One region of the Streptomyces sp. NBC_00704 genome, then DNA from elsewhere that is predicted to be linked to it. Evidence: riboswitches for the same ligand, from Rfam matches in the RefSeq annotation. Region 1 holds a riboswitch; the other holds the start of a gene.
The links. Region 1 has a riboswitch for S-adenosylmethionine ahead of OG802_RS09585 (aminotransferase class V-fold PLP-dependent enzyme). Riboswitches for the same ligand answer to the same signal wherever they lie in the genome.
Positions count from the first base shown of each region.

Region 2: another riboswitch for S-adenosylmethionine. It lies ahead of thrC (threonine synthase); the one in region 1 lies ahead of OG802_RS09585 (aminotransferase class V-fold PLP-dependent enzyme).

Region 1 covers NZ_CP109000.1:2,165,376-2,172,704, reverse strand. Annotated here, with positions in the region: gene ctaE (aa3-type cytochrome oxidase subunit III) at 1-88, shown strand, start outside; gene qcrC (cytochrome bc1 complex diheme cytochrome c subunit) at 152-964, shown strand; gene qcrA (cytochrome bc1 complex Rieske iron-sulfur subunit) at 961-2,028, shown strand; gene qcrB (cytochrome bc1 complex cytochrome b subunit) at 2,025-3,671, shown strand; gene trpD (anthranilate phosphoribosyltransferase) at 3,884-4,948, shown strand; SAM riboswitch class IV at 5,026-5,142, shown strand; gene OG802_RS09585 (aminotransferase class V-fold PLP-dependent enzyme) at 5,313-6,677, shown strand.
Region 2 covers NZ_CP109000.1:3,721,376-3,728,704, forward strand. Annotated here, with positions in the region: gene OG802_RS16130 (MoaD/ThiS family protein) at 450-725, opposite strand; gene thrC (threonine synthase) at 722-2,020, opposite strand; SAM riboswitch class I at 2,039-2,203, opposite strand; gene OG802_RS16140 (glucosyl-3-phosphoglycerate synthase) at 2,371-3,315, shown strand; gene OG802_RS16145 (alpha,alpha-trehalose-phosphate synthase (UDP-forming)) at 3,439-4,872, shown strand; gene otsB (trehalose-phosphatase) at 4,860-5,777, opposite strand; gene OG802_RS16155 (DUF3263 domain-containing protein) at 5,807-6,052, opposite strand; gene OG802_RS16160 (ABC transporter substrate-binding protein) at 6,136-7,329, opposite strand, start outside.

The DNA of each region.
Region 1 (7,329 bases):
GACCGCGGCCATCGTCGTGTCCTACTACTGGCACTTCGTCGATGTCGTCTGGATCGGCCTCTTCGCCACGATCTACCTGATCAAGTAGCCGGGGCCCGCTCCCGCACCTCCACAAGCATCGACGCAGAAGATCCTGACACCGGGGTAATCCGTGAAAAAGCTCTCCGCACGACGACGCCATCCGCTGGCGGCGCTCGTCGTCCTACTCCTCGCGCTGGCATGCACAGGGGGGCTGTACGCCGCGTTCGCGCCCGCGAGCAAGGCGCAGGCAGACGACAGCGCCCAGTCCCTCACGATCGACGAGGGCAAGAAGCTCTACGCCGTCGGCTGCGCCAGCTGCCACGGCACCGGCGGTCAGGGCACCTCCGACGGTCCGAGCCTGGTCGGCGTGGGCGCCGCGGCCGTCGACTTCCAGGTCGGCACCGGCCGCATGCCGGCGGCGACCTCCCAGGGCCCGCAGGTGGTGAAGAAGAAGAACATCTACACGCAGGCCGAGATCGACCAGCTCGCCGCGTACATCGCCTCCCTCGGCTCCGGCCCGGCCGTTCCCACCAAGGCCGAGTACGGTCCGGAGGGCGCGGACATCGCCAAGGGCGGCGAACTGTTCCGCACCAACTGCGCGCAGTGCCACAACTTCACCGGAAAGGGCGGCGCCCTCACCAAGGGCAAGTTCGCTCCGACCCTGGAGGACGTGGACCCGAAGCACCTCTACGAGGCCATGCAGACCGGCCCGCAGAACATGCCCTCCTTCCCCGACACCACGCTGTCGGAGCAGAACAAGAAGGACATCATCGCGTACCTGCACGCGGTCAACAGCAGCGACACCGACAACCCCGGTGGTCTGGAGCTGGGCGGTCTCGGGCCGGTCAGTGAGGGCCTGTTCGCCTGGATCTTCGGTCTCGGCGCACTGATCGCGGTCGCCGTCTGGGTCGCCGCTCGGACCGCAAAGGCCAAGAAGTCATGAGTAGCCAAGACATTCCAGAAGAGAACCTGCCTGCCGAGCAGTCCGCAGGACACCACGAGCACGGCGCGGTAGACGTCGCGGACGAGAAGAACCCGTTCGCGGACCCCGGCCTGCCGCCCCACGAGCACCGCGTCCAGGACATCGACGAGCGGGCCGCCAAGCGGTCCGAGCGTGCGGTCGCCTTCCTGTTCACGCTGTCGATGCTGGCCACGGTCGGGTTCATCGCCTCGTACGTGGCGATCCCCGCCGACAAGTCGGTCTTCGTGTTCCCGATCGGCCACCTCAGCGCGCTGAACTTCGCGCTGGGCCTGACCCTGGGCACGGCGCTGTTCACCATCGGCGCCGGCGCGGTCCACTGGGCCCGCACCCTGATGTCGGACGTCGAGGTCGCCGACGAGCGCCACCCGATCGCCGCCGACCCCGAGGTCCGTGCCAAGGTCCACGCGGACTTCCGGCAGGGCGCCAAGGAGTCCGCGCTCGGCCGCCGCAAGCTGATCCGCAACACGCTGTTCGGCGCGGTCGCCCTGGTGCCGCTGTCCGGTGTCGTGCTGCTGCGCGACCTCGGCCCGCTGCCCGAGGACAAGCTGCGTCACACGCTGTGGGCCAAGGGCAAGCTGCTCGTCAACATGAACACGAACGAGCCGCTGCGTCCGTCGGACGTGGCCGTCGGTTCTCTCACCTTCGCCAAGCCCGAGGGCCTGGAGGAGCACGACGAGGACTTCCAGAACGAGATCGCCAAGGCGGCCCTGATGATCGTCCGGTTGCAGCCGGACAACATCAAGGACAAGCGCGAACTCGAGTGGTCGCACGAGGGCATCGTGGCGTACTCGAAGATCTGCACCCACGTCGGTTGCCCGATCTCCCTGTACGAGCAGCAGACGCACCACGTGCTGTGCCCCTGCCACCAGTCCACCTTCGACCTCTCCGACGGTGCCCGAGTGATCTTCGGCCCCGCCGGTCACGCCCTGCCGCAGCTGCGCATCGGCGTGAACGACGAGGGCTACCTTCAGGCGCTCGGCGACTTCGAAGAGCCCGTCGGTCCTGCTTTCTGGGAGCGCGGATGAGCACGACAGAGAACCACGACAGCGCCGTGACCCGCGAACGCGGGAAGGCCCCGGCCGGCGAGCGCATCGCCGACTGGGCCGACGGCCGGCTGGGGATCTACTCCCTCGCCAAGGCGAACATGCGCAAGATCTTCCCCGACCACTGGTCGTTCATGTTGGGCGAAGTGTGCATGTACAGCTTCATCATCATCATCCTGACGGGTGTGTATCTGACGCTGTTCTTCCACCCGTCGATGAACGAGGTGGAGTACCACGGCAGCTACGTCCCGCTCCAGGGACAGCTGATGTCCGAGGCGTTCAGCTCGACCCTGCACATCTCCTTCGACGTGCGCGGCGGTCTGCTCATCCGGCAGATCCACCACTGGGCGGCGCTGATCTTCCTCGCCGGCATGTTCGTGCACATGATGCGCGTGTTCTTCACGGGTGCGTTCCGCAAGCCGCGTGAGGTCAACTGGCTGTTCGGCTTCCTGCTGTTCGTCCTGGGCATGTTCACCGGATTCACCGGTTACTCGCTCCCGGACGACCTGCTCTCCGGCACCGGTGTGCGCTTCACGCAGGGCGCGATCCTGTCGATGCCGATCGTCGGCACGTACATCTCGATGTTCCTGTTCGGCGGCGAGTTCCCCGGCCACGACTTCGTGGCCCGGTTCTACTCGATCCACATCCTGCTGCTGCCGGGCATCATGCTGGGCCTGATGGTGGGCCACCTGATCCTGGTCTTCTACCACAAGCACACGCAGTTCGCGGGCCCCGGCAAGAGCAACAAGAACGTCGTGGGCATGCCGCTGCTGCCGGTGTACATGGCCAAGGCCGGAGGCTTCTTCTTCCTGGTCTTCGGCGTGATCGCGGCCATCGCGGCCGTGGCGCAGATCAACCCGATCTGGGCCATGGGCCCCTACCGTCCGGACCAGGTGTCGACCGGCGCCCAGCCCGACTGGTACATGGGCTTCGCCGAAGGCCTGATCCGCTTCATGCCGGGCTGGGAGATCAACTTCTGGGGCCACACCCTGGTCCTGGGCGTGTTCATCCCGCTGGTGCTGTTCGGCGTCCTGCTCGCCCTGCTGGCGCTCTACCCCTTCATCGAGGCGTGGATCACCGGCGACAAGCGCGAGCACCACATCCTGGACCGCCCGCGCAACGCCCCGACCCGTACGGCGCTGGGCGTCGCCTGGGTCACGATGTACATGATCATGCTGGTGGGCGGTGGCAACGACCTCTGGGCCACCCACTTCCACCTGTCGATCAACGCGATCACCTGGTTCGTCCGGATCTTCTTCTTCGCCGGACCGGCCATCGCGTACATCGCCACCAAGCGGATCTGTCTCGGCCTGCAGCGTCGCGACAAGGACAAGGTGCTGCACGGTCGCGAGACCGGCACCATCAAGCGCCTGCCGCACGGTGAGTTCATCGAGATCCACGAGCCGCTCAGCCAGGAGCAGCTGCACACCCTGACCGCGCACGAGCAGTACGCGCCGGCCGCGATCGGCGCCACCGTCGACGACAACGGCGTCGAGCGCAAGGTCACGGGCAAGGAGAAGCTCCGCGCCAAGATCAGCGAAGCGTACTTCGGCGAGGACCAGCAGATCCCGAAGCCCACCGTCGAGGAGTACAAGGAGATCACGAGCGGCCACGGCCACCACTGATCGCCCGGGCGTCGCCACGCCACGCACAGGGCCCCGTCCGGTTGCCGGACGGGGCCCTGTGCCGTGCCCGCGGCTGGATAGGGTGGGGTTCACCGTGTTCCACGACTCGCGGCCGGCGACGCGGCCCCCGGGTCCCGCGCCGCACACCGGCCGGCGAAGCACGACGCACGACGTATGAAGCACGACTCACGACGACACACGCAGGAGCGGCTATGAGCGCTGTGACCCCCGCTGGAGGCGACACCGCGGCGGGCCGTTCCTGGCCCGAGGTGCTGAACGGCCTGCTGTACGGCCGCGACCAGGACGCGGACGCCACGTTCTGGGCGCTGGACCGGATCATGCGCGGCGAGGCGACCGACGCCCAGATCGCCGGGTTCGTGGTGGCGCTGCGCGCCAAGGGCGAGACCGTCGCCGAGATCAACGGCCTGGTCCGCGCGATGTACGAGCACGCCAACCTGATCGAGGTGCCGGGTCCGACCGTCGACATCGTCGGCACGGGCGGCGACGGCGCGAAGACCGTCAACATCTCCACGATGTCGGCGATCGTCGTCGCCGGCGCGGGCGCCACGGTCGTCAAGCACGGCAACCGGGCCGCGTCCTCCGCGTCCGGCGCCTCGGACGTCCTGGAGAAGCTCGGCGTCAATCTGGAGCTGACCCCGAAGCGGGTGCAGGAGGTCGCCCAGGAGGCCGGGATCACCTTCTGCTTCGCGGTCAAGTTCCATCCGGCGCTGCGCCATGTGGGCGCCGCGCGCGGGCAGCTCGGCATCCGCACGGTGTTCAACGTGCTCGGTCCGCTGACCAACCCGGCCAGGGTGGCCGCCCAGGCGGTCGGGGTCGCCGACCCCCGCATGGCGCCGGTCGTCGCCGGCGTCTTCGCCGAGCGGGGAAACTCCTCGCTGGTCTTCCGCGGCGACGACGGCCTCGACGAGCTGACCACCACGGCCACCTCGCGCGTGTGGGTCGTGCGCGACGGCAAGGTCACCGAGGAGAGCTTCGACCCGCGCGACGTCGGCCTCGCCCTCGTCCCGGTCGAGGCGCTGCGCGGCGGCGACCCCTCGTACAACGCGGAGGTCGCCCGCCGGCTGCTGGAGGGCGAGACCGGCCCGGTGCGCGACGCCGTCCTGCTGAACTCGGCGGCGGCCCTGGTGGCGCTGGAACCGGGGGCCGGGCCGCTGGCCGGGCAGCTGCGGGCCGGCATGGACCGGGCGGCCGAGTCCATCGACTCCGGCGCGGCCAGGCGGGCGCTGGAGCGCTGGGTGGCGGCCAGCAACGCGTGACGCCGGCGGCGGCGGTCGTCCCGCGATCCGGACACGGGTTGCGGGACGACGATCACCTGACGTAGTTTCCTGTACCAGGTCATGAGTGACAGTCATGAGGCCCCGGCCGACTGTCCGGCAACCCTCCGTCCGTGGCGGGGTGCCCCGGGTGAAGACCAGGCCGTGGACAGCAAGGTCCACGGCAAGCGCGGACCCCTCGCGAAACCAGGGGTCCTGGGTCGTCCGAGGGAGTCTCCCGTGAGCAAGCGAATGCGCTAGGGCGCAGAGCCCCGCCCCGCATCCCCTGCACCTCTCTTCCCCTTCCTCCGTGCCGGAGCGCTGTCCGCCCGCACGGCGGTTCCCCCTGCTCTCACGGGAGTTCGCCATGTCCGTCTCCACCCTTGCCGCCGCCCGCACCCTTTGTGCCCCCCTGCCCGTTCTGGGCCGGGACGTCACCGTTCCGCTCGTGACCGGCGGCGAGGTCGCCTACGCGGCCCTCGACTACGCGGCCAGCGCCCCCGCCCTCCAGCGCGTCTGGGACGACGTGGCGGCCTACGCCCCCTACTACGGCAGCGTCCACCGCGGCGCCGGCTACCTCTCGCAGCTGTCCACGGACCTCTTCGAGAACGCCCGCCGCACCGTGACCGAGTTCCTCGACTGCCGCCCGGACGACCAACTGGTCTTCACCCGCTCGACGACGGACTCCCTCAACCTGCTCGCCTCCGCGCTCCCCGCCGGCTGCCAGGTCTTCGTCTTCGAGACCGAGCACCACGCCTCGCTGCTGCCCTGGACGAACGCCCACGTCACGTACCTCGACGCCCCGCGCAGCCCGCGCCAGGCCGTCGACACCCTGGAGCGGGCCCTCGCCGCGCGCGACCCGCACGGTCCGGCCCTGGTCTGCGTCACCGGCGCCTCGAACGTCACCGGCGAGCTGTGGCCGGTGCGCGAGCTGACGGCGGCGGCGCACGCCCACGGCGCCCGGATCGTCCTCGACGCCGCCCAGCTGGCCCCCCACCACCCCGTGTCGGTCCGTGACCTCGACGTGGACTGGATCGCCTTCTCCGGCCACAAGCTGTACGCGCCCTTCGGCAGCGGCGTCCTGGCCGGCCGCGCCGACTGGCTCACCCTGGCCGACCCCTACCTCGCGGGCGGCGGCGCCAGCCGCAAGGTCACCCGGCGCGAGGACGGGGGAGTGGACGTGGAGTGGCACGAGAGCGCCGCCCGCCACGAGGCCGGCTCCCCGAACGTGATCGGCGCGTACTCCATCGCCTCGGCCTGCAAGGCGCTGACCGAGGCGGGCTTCGACGCCCTGGTCGCCCGCGAGGAGCACCTGATCGCCAAGGTGCGGGCGGGACTGGCCGACGTCCCCGAGGTGCGGATCCTGTCCCTCTTCGGCGAGGATGCCCCCCGGGTCGGCGTGCTGTCCTTCGTCGTCGAGGGCTGGAACAGCTCCCACTTCGCCGCCGCCCTCTCCGCCGAGTACGGCATCGGCGTCCGCGACGGCCTCTTCTGCGCCCACCCCCTGGTCCGCACCCTCCTGGGCGGCGACCTGCAGACCCAGGGCGAGTGCGGCGCCCCCGAGGCGGCACCGGGGGAGAAGTCCCTCAACGCCATCCGCGTGAGCTTCGGCGCGGGCACCCCCGACGAGCACGTCGACCGCTTCGTGACGGCGGTCCGCGAGCTGGTCACCCAGGGCGCGAAGTGGCAGTACCACACGGAGAACGGCCGCTGCGTCCCGTCGGTGAACTGAACAGCCCCCCAAGCGGGGCCGACATGCCGCCAACGTGGGGGCCACCCCCTCAGGGGCGCGCGGAACTGCGGGGAACTGCGCGCTCGGCCCCGGCGGCAGTGCGCGGGTGGCGGGGCCCGCATGACCCCGACGTGAGGGCAGCCTCCCCAGGGGCGCGGGGAACTGCGCGCCCAGCTGACACGGAGCCGCACCCGCCCGCGGCGCGAGGGCCCCCGGCGGCAGTGCGCGGGTGGCGGGGCCCGCATGACCCCGACGTGAGGGCCACCCCCTCCAGGGGCGCGGGGAACTGCGCGCCCAGCTGACACGGAGCCGCACCCGCCCGCGGCGCGACGGCCCCCGGCGGCAATGCGCGGGTAGCGGGGCCCGCATGACCCCGACGTGAGGGCCACCCCCTCCAGGGGTGCGGGGAACTGCGCGCCCAACCGACACGGAGCCGCACCCGCCCGCGGCGCGAGGGCCCCCGGCGGCAGTGCGCGGGTGGCGGGGCCCGCATGACCCCGACGTGAGGGCACCCTCCCCAGGGGCGCGGGGAACTGCGCGCCCAGCCGACACGAAGCCGCACCCGCCCGCGGCGCGACGGCTCCCGGCGGCAGTGCGCGGGTAGCGGGGCCCGCATGACCCCGACGTGAGGGCAGCCTCCCCAGGGGCGCGG
Region 2 (7,329 bases), 1.6 Mb from region 1:
GCCTAACTCCCCTATTACTGGCCCTTGCACAGATCCACACTTCGCGGATCCGGGTCAGACCTCACCCCCCATTGGTTGGGGGCGTGCGCCGGAACGCGTCGACCGCGGCCGAATGTATCTGTCCAACTGCCCTCTGCAACAGGTCACTCGGACGAGAATTCCGGACGCACGGGATCCGGAATGTGGCGAGAATTCGCCCGAATGCAGGGCAAGTCGGGCCCCAGGAAAGCCACAAAAGCCGCGAAAGGGGTCTGCACTTTGGCTGCTTCTTGTCGGCTGAAGAAAGAAAAGAAAGGCTCCGGATCCGGTGATCCGGACCGGGTTCCCCAACTGTACCGCGCTCAACCACACTGAATTGCCCCCTCCGCTTCTATCGCGGAGAGGGCAATTCGGTGAACTCTCGGTAATCGCTGTTACCGACGGTTACTACCGGCGGGTACTGAACGGCGTCAGCCGCCGGCCACGGCGGGGATGATCGAGACGCCGGCGCCGTCCGGGGTCGCCGTCTCCAGGCCCTGCTCGAAGCGGACGTCGTCGTCGTTCACGTACACGTTGACGAAGCGGCGCAGCTTGCCCTGGTCGTCCAGGACGCGCGCGGCGATGCCGGTGTGGTTCTTCTCCAGGTCGGAGATGACCTCGCCGAGGGTCGCGCCCTCGGCCTTCACCTCGGCGGCGCCGCCGGTGTAGGTGCGCAGGATGGTGGGGATGCGGACGTTGACGCTCATACGAGGCCAGCCTCTCGGAAGGAGTCCAGGTTCGGACGGATGGTCGCGGTCAGGCCCGTGCCGGCCACCGCGTCCAGGGTCTTCAGACCGTCACCCGTGTTGAGGACGACGGTGGTCTTCGCCGGGTCCAGGAGACCGTTCTCGATCAGCTTGCGCGTCACCCCGACCGTGACCCCGCCGGCGGTCTCCGCGAAGATGCCCTCGGTCCGCGCCAGCAGCCTGATCGCGTCGACGATCTGCTCGTCGTCCACGTCCTCCACGGCGCCGCCGGTGCGGCGGGCGATGTCGAGGACGTAGGGGCCGTCCGCCGGGTTGCCGATGGCCAGCGACTTGGCGATGGTGTCCGGCTTCTGGGGGCGCACCACGTCGTGCCCGGCCTTGTAGGCGACGGACACCGGGGAGCAGCCCTCGGCCTGCGCGCCGAAGATCTTGTACGGCCTGTCCTCCACGAGCCCGAGCTTGATGAGCTCCTGGAGACCCTTGTCGATCTTCGTGAGCTGGGAGCCGGAGGCGATCGGCACGACCAGCTGGTCGGGCAGGCGCCAGCCGAGCTGCTCGCAGATCTCGTAGGCCAGCGTCTTCGAGCCCTCGGCGTAGTACGGGCGCAGGTTGACGTTGACGAAGCCCCAGCCCTCGCCCGCCGGGTCGCCGATCAGCTCGGAGCAGAAGCGGTTGACGTCGTCGTAGTTGCCCTCGATGCCGACCAGCTCGCCGCCGTAGATGGCGGCCATGACGACCTTGCCCTGCTCCAGGTCGTGCGGGATGAACACGCAGGAGCGGAAGCCCGCCCGGGCGGCCGCGGCGCCCACGGCGCCGGCGAGGTTTCCGGTGGACGAGCAGGACAGGGTGGTGAAGCCGAAGGCGCGGGCGGCCTCGATGGCCTGGGCGACGACGCGGTCCTTGAAGGAGTGCGTCGGATTGCCGGAGTCGTCCTTGACGAAGAGCTTGCCGGGCTCGACGCCCAGCTCGCGGGCGAGGTTGTCGGCCTGCACGAGCTTGGTCCAGCCGGGGTTGATGTTCGGCTTGTCCGCCACGTCGGCCGGGACGGGCAGCAGCGGCGCGTAGCGCCAGATGTTCGCCGGGCCCGCCTCGATGCGCTTGCGCAGCTCCTCCGTGTCGTAGGAGGAGAAGTCGTACGCGATCTCGAGGGGGCCGAAACACTCCTCGCACGCGAAGAGCGGGCCGAGGGGGACGCGGTGACCGCATTCGCGGCAGCTCAGCGCCGCGGCGGGACCGAGGTCCACGGAAGAGGTCGGCGTAGAGTCGGTGGTGCTTGCAACAGTCTGCGCAGCCATGTGAGGCGAGGCCCTTTCTCCTCATCTTCCTCACGACGCATCTCGCCGTGAGACGGATTTGGCACCTTCCCGAGCCGGGAGCCTCGCGGAGCGCGCACCTGGTGATCGGTGTGCGGTACGAGACCGGCTGGAGGGTTGCCGGGGCTTCATCGGGCCGTGTCCCTCTGCCCCTCTGGATGAGCGGTGTGAAGTTGTGAACGGGGGCGACCGGACATGCGATGGTCATCCGCGTTGTTCAAGACTGTAACCGAAGGCCAGGACAGTTGAGATAGTCGTCCGAACCGCGAGATGGATCACACGGTCACCCCCCGCGCACAGGGAGTGATCATGACAGTGAGGAGCCGTGGACCGTGCTGGAAGAAGTCGAGCGCTGGCTGGCCACCCGCTCCTGGTCGGTGGCCGATCGCCCGCTGCACAGCGTCCTGGCCGCGAAACGCGCCACGAACCAGTCGGTGTCCGTCGTCCTGCCCGCGCTGAACGAGGAGGAGACCGTCGGCGACATCGTCGCCGTCATCCGTCACGACCTCATGCACCAGGCGCCGCTCGTCGACGAGATCGTCGTCGTCGACTCGGGATCCACCGACCGCACCTCGCAGGTCGCCGCTGCGGCCGGGGCGCGGGTCGTCCACCGGGACGAGATCCTGCCGCGCATACCGGCCGCGCCCGGCAAGGGCGAGGTCCTGTGGCGCTCGCTGCTGGTCACCACCGGCGACATCGTCTGCTTCGTCGACGCCGACCTGCGGGAGTTCTCCTCCGACTTCGTCACGGGGATCGTCGGCCCGCTGCTGACCGATCCGGACGTGGACCTGGTCAAGGCCATGTACGACCGCCCGCTGGCCGGCGCATCGGGGCAGGGCGGGCGGGTCACCGAGCTGATGGCCCGGCCCCTGCTCAACATGCACTGGCCGCAGCTGGCCGGGTTCGTGCAGCCCCTCGGCGGCGAGTACGCGGCGCGCCGCACCCTGCTGGAACGGCTGCCCTTCCCCGTCGGCTACGGCGTGGAGCTCGGCATGCTGGTCGACGCCCTGCACCTGGTGGGCCTGGACGCCCTGGCCCAGGTCGACGTCGGCGTGCGCAAGCACCGCCACCAGGACGGCCAGGCCCTCGGCCGCATGGCGGCGGCCATCTACCGCACGGCGCAGCTCCGGCTGGCCCGCGGCCACCTGGTCCGCCCGGCCCTCACCCAGTTCGAGCGCGGCCCGTCCGGCTTCGAGCCCCGCACCCACGCCGTGGACACGGAGGAGCGCCCGCCGATGGCCCAGATAGCCGAGTACGCGTCCCGCAGGGTGGCCTAGGAGCAGACCCGAGGCCGCCCGCGGGTCAGCCCGGGCGGCCTGGCGGCCGGCACCGGACGCCGGCGGCGGGCGCCGGGGCCGGCGAACGTTTGAGCGTTTACGGAGCGGGCTAGGTTGAGGCTTATGGCTTCCACGCACGACACGTCCGCCTCCCGCGGTTCCGCTCAGGTACTGGTCGCGTCCAACCGCGGCCCGGTCTCCTACGAGGTGCGCGAGGACGGCTCGCTGCACGCGAAACGCGGGGGCGGCGGGCTGGTCTCCGGTCTGTCGGCCATCGGCCCCGACGCGGGCGCGCTGTGGGTGTGCTCGGCGCTCACCGACGGCGACCGGGAGGCGGTCGCGCGCGGCATCGGCGAGGAGGGCGTGCGGATGCTGCCCGTCCCGGCCGACGTGCACGCCGACGCCTACAACGGCATCGCCAACTCGGTGCTGTGGTTCGTCCACCACATGCTCTACCAGACGCCGCTGGAGCCCGTCTTCGACGCGGAGTTCCGCCGCCGGTGGGCGGCCTACGAGACCTACAACCGGACCTTCGCGCAGGCGCTGGCGCAGGAGGCGGCGCAGGGGGCGTCGGTCCTGGTGCAGGACTACCACCTGTGCCTGGTGCCGGGGATGCTCCGCGAGCTGCGCCCGGACCTGCGCATCGGCCACTTCTCGCACACGCCCTGGGCGCCGGTGGACTACTTCGGCCTGCTCCCCGACGACATCCGCGGGCAGCTGCTGGCGGGCATGCTCGGCGCCGACCGGCTGGGCTTCCTCACCCGGCGCTGGGCGGACGCGTTCAGCGCGTGCTGCACCGAGTTCGCCGGCGGGCCCGGCAAGACGCGGATCGGCGTGCACGGACTGGGCGCGGACGGGGAGTTCCTGCGTGAGCGCTCGCGGCGCGCGGACGTCGACGAGCGCATGGCGGCGCTGCGCGCGGAGATCGGCGCCGCGCCCGACGGCGGGGCGCGCAAGGCGATCGTGCGCGTGGACCGCACCGAGCTGTCCAAGAACATCGTGCGCGGTCTGCTGGCCTACCGGCAGCTGCTGGAGGACCACCCGGAGTGGCACGAGCGGGTGGTGCACGTGGCCTTCGCCTATCCCTCGCGCCAGGACCTGGCCGTCTACCGCGACTACATGAGCGAGGTGCAGCGGGTCACGCAGGAGATCAACTCCGCTTTCGGCACGCCCGGCTGGACGCCGGTGCTGCTGAACCTCAAGGACGACTTCGCACGCTCCCTCGCCGCCTACCGGCTGGCCGACGTGGCGCTGGTCAACCCGATCCGCGACGGCATGAACCTGGTGGCCAAGGAGGTGCCGGTCGTCTCCGACGAGGGCTGCGCGCTGGTCCTGTCCCGGGAGGCGGGGGCCTACTGGGAACTGCGCGACGACGCGATCGTCGTCAATCCCTACGACGTCCTGGAGACCGCGCGGGCCCTGCACGAGGGCCTGACGATGGACCCGCGGGAGCGGGCGGAGCGCTCCGGTCGCCTGGCGGCGGCGGCCACCGCGCTCCCCCCGGCCCGCTGGTTCCTGGACCAGCTGAACGCGCTGCGCGAGCCTCAGCCCAGCTGAGCGGCGAGCGCCCGCAGCAGTTCGACGACCCCGGCGGGGCCGTCCACGACGAGGTCGGCGCGCTCCGCGAGGGCGCCGACCTCGGCGCTGCCGCTGCACACCAGCAGGCCCGGGACGCCGTCGGCGCGGAGTTTCTCCACGGCGGCGAAGGCGGGCAGGTCGCCGAGGTCGTCGCCCGCGTAGAGGACCGCGCCGGCGCCGGTCTCGCGGACGTGCTCCAGCAGGGCGACGCCCTTGTCCATGCCCGGCGGGCGCAGTTCCAGCACCATGCGGCCGGGTTCGACGATCAGGCCGTGCCGGGTCGCGAGGTCGGTCAGGGGGCCGCGCAGGGCGTCGAAGGCGGCCTGGGGGTCGTCGGCGCGGCGGGTGTGGACGGCGACGGCCCGGCCGCCCTTCTCCTCGATCCAGACGCCGGGCCGGTCGCCGGCGGCCGCCAGGACGGCGGGCAGCGCGGCGCGGACGGCGGCGACTCCCGGGTGCGGGGCGGGCGCGCTCAGGGCGCCGGTGCTCGCGTCCCAGCGTTCGGCGCCGTAGTGGCCGAGGACGGCGAGCCGGTCCAGGCCCTCGACGCCGGCGAAGCCGCCGTGGCGGACGGCGACCTCGGCGGGCCGGCCGGTGACGACGGCCACCGCGGCGATCCGCGGCGCGAGGGCCGTGAGCGCGGGGACGGCGTCGGGGTGGGCGCGGGCGTCCTCGGGGTCCTCGACGATCGGGGCGAGGGTGCCGTCGAAGTCGAGGGCGACGAGGGCGGCCGAGGGACGGGCCACGATCGCGTCGAGCGCGGCGCGGCCCGCCGCGGTGACCGGGACGGGCAGGGGCGGGGGCGGGGACGGGGGCCGGGAGCCGGGGGGTGGGGTTCCGGGTGCCGTGGAGTGTGTCCCGTGGTGCGTCTCGTGGGTGCCCATACGGCGACCATAGCCAACGCCCGGCCGGGCTACCGCTCCGCCCGCCGCGCTTCGCGCACCCTGCGCAGCCGGTTCACGGTGACCGGGTCGTGGGCCAGCGCCCGCGGGTCGTCGAGCAGGGCGTTGAGGAGCTGGTAGTAGCGCACCGGCGACAGGTCCAGTTCCTCGCGTATCGCCCGTTCCTTCGCGCCCGGCCCGGCGAAGCCGCGCCGTTCCAGGGCGAGGACGCCCCGCTCCAGCGCCCCCAGCCCGTCCGTGTCCGCTCGCCGTTCCATGCCCGCACGGTAACGCCCGGCGCCGACATCCGGCCCGTCGCTCAGTCCCCGTCGCTCAGTCCCCGTCGCTCAGTCCCCAGCGCTCAGTCCCCGGCGGCGGTCTCCGCGGTCACCGCCGCGGTCTGGAGTCCTCCGAGGACGTCGGCCGGGCTGCCGTGCGCGGTCACGGCCGCGCCGATGCGCTTCTTGACGTCCGCGCTGACCGTCGCCCAGGAGGTCCGTCCGACGGGGTAGCTCTCGGCCAGCGGAAGCTCCTTCAGGAACGGCCGGAGGTCGGCGTCCTGCGGGGCCCCTTCCATGACCTGGGAGGCGGAGGCGGTGACGGGCAGCAGGTCGTACTCGCGGGAGAAGGCGAGGACGTTCTTCTCGCTGTAGACGAAGTCGAGGAACTCGCCGATCTGGTCGCCGTGCCCGTTCTGCTTGAAGGCGGTCATCCAGTCGGCGACGGCCATGGAGTTCTTGGTGGGGCCGTCCAGGCCGGGCATCGGCACCATGCCGAACTTCACGCCCTTGCTCCGGGCCGCCTTCATCAGCGAGGGGTGCCCGTTGAGCATGCCCACGTCGCCCGCGGTGAACGCGGCGAACGCGGCGGCCCGGTTCAGCTTGCCGGGGGCGACCGGGCCGGTGAGGCCCTTGCCGACCAGTTCGTCCTTCAGCCACGCGAAGGTGGCGACGTTCTCGGCGGAGTCGAGGCTGTAGCTGCTGACGGTCTGGTTGTAGCCGCCTCCGCCGCTGAGCAGCCACTGCAGGGTCTCGGCCTGCGCCTCCTCCGGCCCCAGCGGCAGCGCGTAGGGGTATTCGACGCCCTTGGCCTTCAGCGCCCGGGCGTCCTGCGCCAGCTCGGCCCAGGTGGTCGGCGCGGTGACGCCGGCCCGCTCGAAGAGGGTCTTGTTGTAGAACAGCAGTCGCGTGGAGGAGGCGAACGGCATGCCGTACTGCACGTCGCGCACCTTGCCCGCGTCGGCGAGCCGGGGCACGAAGTCGGCCTCGACGGGGATGGAGAGCACGTCGCCGACCTTGTAGAGCCGGTCGGCGGCCGCGTAGTCCGCGTAGGCGCCGATCTGCGCCATGTCGGGGGCGTCGCCCGCGTCGACCATGGCCTTGACCTTGGCGTCGACGTCGTTCCAGGAGTACACGGTGACGTCGACGGTGACGCCCGGATGGCCCTTCTCGTACGCCTTGACGAGCTGGTCCCAGTACTTCTTGGAGCTGTTGGCGGCGCTGTCGCCGTAGTCGGCGGCGACGAGTCTCAGGGTGACGTCGTCGGAACCTCCGGT